Regions from separate parts of the Treponema putidum genome, predicted to be linked through region 2. Evidence: riboswitches for the same ligand, from Rfam matches in the RefSeq annotation. Region 2 holds a riboswitch; the other holds the start of a gene.
What was found. Region 2 has a riboswitch for cobalamin ahead of E4N74_RS07075 (ABC transporter substrate-binding protein). Riboswitches for the same ligand answer to the same signal wherever they lie in the genome.
Positions count from the first base shown of each region.

Region 1: linked by a shared signal. The riboswitch ahead of E4N74_RS08705 (Glu/Leu/Phe/Val family dehydrogenase) and the one ahead of E4N74_RS07075 (ABC transporter substrate-binding protein) in region 2 are both predicted to bind cobalamin.

Region 1 covers NZ_CP038804.1:1,879,939-1,883,359, forward strand. Annotated here, with positions in the region: gene E4N74_RS08700 (energy-coupling factor transporter ATPase) at 1-758, opposite strand, end outside; cobalamin riboswitch at 1,004-1,197, shown strand; gene E4N74_RS08705 (Glu/Leu/Phe/Val family dehydrogenase) at 1,508-2,749, shown strand; gene E4N74_RS08710 (MGH1-like glycoside hydrolase domain-containing protein) at 2,763-3,421, opposite strand, start outside.
Region 2 covers NZ_CP038804.1:1,500,907-1,504,327, forward strand. Annotated here, with positions in the region: gene E4N74_RS07065 (ABC transporter substrate-binding protein) at 1-1,150, opposite strand, end outside; tRNA gene E4N74_RS07070 (tRNA-Gly) at 1,265-1,336, opposite strand; cobalamin riboswitch at 1,515-1,693, shown strand; gene E4N74_RS07075 (ABC transporter substrate-binding protein) at 1,847-3,421, shown strand, end outside.

The sequences.
Region 1 (3,421 bases), 380 kb from region 2:
GAAGAGAGGGTCTTCATATCGGTGAGCCGCAAGCCGAGTGCGGTTAAATCGGATTCGCTGAGGGCTTTCATTTCATCCCGTGAAAAAATACGCTCAATCTTTCCGCCTCGCATATAGATAAAGCGGTCAGCCAGATCCATCAGGTAATAGAGCCGGTGCTCCGCAATCACAACGGTCTTTCCCTCCGCTTTTATTTTTATCAACATCCGGTGCAGCCGCTGAATTGCCCTCTTATCCAAATTGGAGGACGGCTCATCCAGCACGAACACTCCGGGATCGGCGGTGTAGCAGGAGGCGCATGCAATTTGCTGCTTTTCTCCTCCGGACAGCTCAAAAATATCCCGATCCATCAAATTGTCAAGCTGCAAATCGCTCTTTGTTTTTTCGAGGCGTTGTTTAATCTGCTCCCGCGGGAGCCCGAGATTTTCGCAGCCGAACACGAGTTCGCCGGTGGTGTCGAGGTTGAAGAATTGACTTTTGGGATTTTGAAAGACGCTTCCGACTAAAGCGGCGGTGTCGGATAATCCTTCCGTATTGATGCATCTGTCACCTATCATCACGGAACCGCTCATATCGCCTTCATAAAAATGAGGGGCAAGCCCGTTTATCAGCCGTGTAAGGGTGGTTTTGCCGCAGCCCGATTCTCCGCATAATACGATGAATTCGCCGTCCTTTATGGTAAGGTCTATTCCGTATACGCCGTCTCCGGTACCGTGTTCTCCTCTGTAGGAAAAAGAAACGTTTTGTAATGTAATCATTATTATTCCTCTATCTTGAGAATTGATATGAGTCAAAACACTCATTAGGCAGCGCGATTCTTTTTGTTAGCATACTGCCGGCATGATCTATAAAATTTTGATAGCTATCGGTCACAAAAAATATCCTCAGGCTAACATTATTGCAAAAATACAGTCGAAAGTCAAGTAAGGGGAAACCATCTTGAAAAAAATAGAAAAAAATAATACCTTGACACATTTTTAATAAAAGTATAAACTCTCATCTAAATAGCGATTTCGGTCTTGGTGCTGCTTTTAATCAAGCAGTGAAAAGGGAATCAGGTGAAAATCCTGAACAGTCCGGCTGACGTAAGTGAGAGAGTTGTTTTTCAAAATGCCACTGGGATTTTTTAATTTCCGGGAAGGCGAAAATCAATGATGACCTCCGAGCCGTAAGACCTGCCAATGACTATGAGGGAAAAATGCAAATTTTGCCCGTGCCGCACTCTGCTTGGACTCATGAGCTGCAGCAAAATTTATCGTGTTAGATTGCTATACCTCAAACTTGCTCCTAGGCTGTTATGAAATTTTGTCAAGTTTTTTTATCATAGCCTAATTACATGTAACGATACCTTAATAATGTTTATTTTGAGGTAAGCTGAATCGGGTTCTCTTTTCATACCGGCCGAAGTCGTTTTTTGTTTAATCTTCCGATTTTTTTCCTAAATAACTTTAAATACCGTGTATTTTAGTGTATAATTCCTTTAAACTATTTTATAAAAGGAAAAATTATGGAAGGCACCTATGTAAAGCTTTTAAAAACAATAACGGAGGCAGCAAAAGCAGCCAATCTCAACGAAGATGATTATATCACCTTACTAAGTCCCGAAAGAGAAATGCATGTTTCTATTCCGGTAAAAATGGATAATGGGAATGTCAAAGTGTTCCAAGGTTTTAGAGTTCAACACTCTACACTCAGAGGTCCTGCAAAAGGAGGCATAAGATTCCATCAAGATGTCAATATCGATGAAGTCCGCTCCCTTGCAGCATGGATGACCTTTAAGTGTGCAGTTGCCGACATTCCATACGGGGGCGGAAAAGGAGGCATCTGTGTAGACCCTTCAAAACTTTCAGAATCAGAGCTTGAAAAACTTACACGAACTTATACAAAACGTATTTCGTCCTTTATTGGGCCCCGAATTGATATCCCTGCCCCGGATGTAGGAACTAACGCAAAAGTCATGTCTTGGATAGCTGACACCTACAGCACCTATGCAGGCGAATATTGCCCTGCCGTAGTTACGGGTAAGCCGATTTCAATCGGCGGGTCTTTAGGACGTGTTGAAGCCACAGGCCGAGGGGTTCTTTTTACGTGCAAAGAGCTTTTAAAAAAACTTAACAAAAATCTGAAAGGGCAAAGCACAGTTATTCAAGGTTTGGGAAATGTCGGAAGTGTTGCGGCAGATCTTTTTTCAAAGGAAGGAGCCAAGGTTATCGCTGTAAGCAGTTCAAGCGGAGCTATATATAACGAAAAAGGCTTAAACATTCAACTTGTAATGGAACATATTAAGAAAGGTCAAAAACTTAATTCTTTTGAAGGCGACTTTAAAAGAATATCCAATGAAGAGCTTTTAGAGCTTAAAACAGATATTTTAATACCGGCAGCCCTCGAAAATCAAATTACCGAAAAAAACGCCCGCAATATTAAGGCTTCCATAATAATTGAAGCAGCAAACGGCCCCGTAACTCCCGAAGCTGATGAAATTCTCAAAAAAAAGAATATAATCTGTGTGCCGGATATCCTCGCCAACTCAGGAGGAGTCATTGTTTCTTATTTTGAATGGGTACAAAATCTACAAGGATTTTACTGGAATGAAGAAGAAGTAAACGGCAGGCTGCATACAAAAACGGTTGAAGCTTTTAAACGGGTATGGGATGAAAAAGAAAATTATAACGTTACCATGAGAAAGGCAGCCTACATAAAGGCCCTAAAGCAGCTTGTGGAAGCACAAAAAGCAAAAGGCATAAGCTAAAAAATTCCGTCTATTAAAGTTTATCTATCAACATTGAACACTTACCCGAAGGAATAGGCAGGGTCTTCTTTTTTTCGTTTAAGATATTTATGGTAAAATAATAAAGTTTTTCACTTTCCATATGTATCTCCCACCCTCTCTGACTCTTTGATGAAAGAATCGTTATAAGGTTTCTTTTAAGGCTCAAATTTTCGATGCCCATTACTTCAAGATTAGGCACCGTCCAATTTACCGTTTTACGCGGAAGACTTATCGAAAGACCGATAACGTTTTCTATCATTAAACTGATTGTAGAAAGCCCCACACTCAAAAGATATTGTTTACGGGGAAAGGCAGGTTTTCCTTTCCATTGAGCAGGGCCTTCTTTAACGGGTGAATAGGCCTCCCACAAAAAACCTTGTTTTTTTGAATTTCCTGCAGGAGAAAGAGTTTCAAGAACATAGTAAAGATGCCTTATAACACACTCTCTTGCTATCTCCCAGCGGTTATATTTTTCCAAACCCTTTACAACAACAAAGTTTAAAATAGGGAAGACACTGCCGCAGGCACCGCTTCCGTTTTCGTCATATTCAGGCTCATCGGCTGCAAGGCTGGGAAAGGGATGATCCCCGCCGAAAGTTTTTGGGTTGGATAGGTGCTCTACCAAAAGAGCGGCCTTATCCTCATTGGGAA
Region 2 (3,421 bases):
AAAGTATTTCATCATCATTTATTTCAAGTTCTATTTTTGAGCTTGCAGGAAAACCTCCGGTAGCCGCAACCAAACGCGGTGCCCACACTTTATCGACAGCCGCAAAATGTAAGAATTTTTTTGCGGCTTTTACTTTATCGGGATTTCCGTTTTTAAAAATACAGACACCGCCTACAAGAAATTCCAAAGAAGGAGAGCCCGCATCATTCGGAAAAGGCATATAAATCGGCGTAAAATTTTTTCCCTTATAGCTGCGCTTTCCGTTATTCATTTTATCCAGTTGAGGTGAATACAAAATTGTGTGAGCCGCATCGGATTCTACAAACATTTTAATGGCATCGTTTGATGTCAGCTCCGCTCCGTCGGCAAGAAGGCCTTCTTTTATAGCCGCCATTGTCCATTCAAGGTTTTTTACGGCATTCGGAGAATTATAAATATATTTTGAATAATCCCCGTTTAAAAGGTTTGCGTCCCCGTAAAGGTTTACCAAAAATGCACGGGTACCTTGGTCTCCGCCTTGAGTTTTATAATAAAAAACGCCGGGAGTTTTTCCGGCCGGCAGTTTTTCTTTCAATGCTTTAAGAAGTTTTTCATACTCGGCTACCGTCCAGCTTCGGTCACGGCGTTTGTACGGCAGTAAATCTATAAGATTTAAATCTTCAAGCATTTCTTTATTAAACGCCATCGAAAAAGGAACTTGGTGCATCGGATACATATATGTCCGCCTGTCTTTTCCTGCCGAAACAGCCAAAAGTCCCGTTGTTATATACGGTTTTTCGGTTGCAAGAACATCATCTAAAGGCTCAAGCAAATTATTATCAGCCCACACGATAATGCGGCCGGGTGCATCATAAATAATATCGGGAGGATTTCCCTCTGCGATAGCTTTTTCAATTAAAGCAGGGCCTTCTGTAAAATCGATAAGAGTGAAATTTATTTTTATTGAAGGGTTTTCCTTTTGAAAAGCATCGATAAGGCTTTTTTCGAAGCCGCCGTCGGTACCCTTTTCCGAAGAAAAATTGGGAAATGACCAAAATTCAATTTCAGTCTCGGCACTTTTGGAATTTTTACCGGAACAGCCGATAAAAATTAGCAGAATTAAAAGCAAAATTACCGTTTTTTTCAAACCGTAAAAAAAAGCGTTTTTCATAAAAAATTTTTCCTTTGTTCATATCAAATCTTTATCATTAAGAGGCTGGCATTTTCACGCACTTAGCAACCGGCATAGTAGAGAAATGCTATCCGCCATACATAAAGGGGATAAAGCGGATGATGGGAGTCGAACCCACGTCACGAGCTTGGGAAGCTCGGGTAATAGCCGTTATACGACATCCGCAATAACAAAACTATTATAGTAAAAAAACAAAAAAAAAGCAAGCGATTGTTATTGACAGCGATTCTTATTGACATCGATTGATATGGGCCGGGAATACCGAAATATACAGGGGCCTTGCATTAAATATAAAAAAAGAATATACTCTGTCTCATTGGAAAATAGTTTCCTTAAAATTAAACAACCGAATTCGCATTAAGGTTCGGCGTAATTGCCGATTAAAAAGGAAATAGGTGAAAATCCTATGCAGTCCCGCTGCCGTAACTGAAGAGTTCTTTTCAATATGCCACTGATTTTTTGGGAAGGCGAAAAGAATGAAGACTCATAAGCCGGAAGACTTGCCTTAATGATTTTAGCTTTTGCTCCTTGCGAGAGACGGGGAGGATTGCAGATACTTATCGGCATTGTAATGTGCTTCATTGTATTTACAAATCCTCTTGCGGGTTTTTCCTGTGAGAGGATTTTTTGCATTAAAGCGGATATCGGTAACATTAATCAATTTTTGGAGGAGTTATGAAAAACTCATTTTTTAAAATTTTGTCGGCTGCATTTGCAGCTCTTGTTCTGTCCGCCGCTTGTTCAAAAGCCGATTTAAGCCAGCAAACTCAAAAAGGCGGGCACGTCGAAAACCTTGTTATCGGTACTAATTTAGTTCAGCAAAACGATTTTAGCACGCAAAGGCAGAGACCGGATGCCTTACAGTACAACGCTTTAACACAGGCAAATTTCGTATATACCGACAAAAACGGAAAAATCCAACCGTATTTTTTTAGGTCCTTTACCATTTCGAAAGATGCAAAACAATTGGTTTTTACTTTTCCTTTGACGGCAGTCTGGCATGACGGAAAGCCGGTTACAAAAGACGACATTCTTTTTACATTCGATTTTATGAAGAACGTAAGAAAAACGGGCTCTTTAAAAAACTTGGAAAAATGGGAAATTACCGGAGAAAACGAGTGTACACTCACCTTTTCGGAACCCGATGCTTATTATTGGATTAACAGTGCTGTTTTAAGCTCTTTTGTTCTCCCTAAACATGTTTGGGAAGGTGTTGAAGATTATCGGCAATATAACGGAAAGGATGCTACACTAGGCTGCGGACCTTACCGTCTTGTTTCTCATGATAAAGATTCCCAAACTTCCGTTTATGAAGCGGTTCCTCAAAATGCCTTTTTGGGTGAGCTTACCATTGACAAAATTACCGTACAGACTTATTCGGGCGAAGATACGCTTATGTTCGCAATGGCAAACGGAGAAATCGATGCAATGTTCAATTATGCAAATTCCATTGACGTTACCGTAATCGATTCTTTTAAAGGAACCGAGGGTATAAATCTCGGTGAAAGCGACTATGCCGGAAACTATCAGGTTACATACGGAATGGAAAGAAAACCTTGCACGGATATTGCTTTCCGCAAGGCTTGCAGGCTTGCATTCGATTACGGTAAACTTGCAGCAGTTATCAACGGACAGTACGGCACGGCACCGGGTGCGGGCATTATACCGCCTTCCTGTAAAGGCTTTGACCCATCCCTCCCCATTCTTAAAACCGACATAAAAGAAGCTGCTCGGCTTTTGGATGAGGCAGGCTACAAGGATATTAACGGGGACGGATTTAGAGAATATCCTGACGGCTCAGAATTAAAAGTTATGGTAACGCAGCAATTTTCAACTAGAAATAAGGAACTGTTTAACCGGATGTCCGATGTAATTATGGCTTCTTTAAAAAACATAGGTGTTAAGACCTATGTCGATGAAGAGAGTTTACGGAATGCTGAAGTTTGGGAACAAAATATAATCGACGGAAATTATGATATTTCAATCGGGTACACCACTTCAGGAATAGCTCAGTACACAAGTGCTTTTAGGTATTTTTTAGCCGATCCCAGATTTGAAGGCGAAAATACATGGATATGGGGGACCTTTCATAATGACGAATTTAAAGACACCTTTTTTGCCATGCAGCGAGCATCCGATGATGAGACCTACATTAAAAATGTAAGAAAACTTCAAGCTATGGCAAACGATGTAGCCTTTGCCCAAGCACTCTGTTGGGAAAAATGTTTTTTCCCGTATCGAACGGATAAG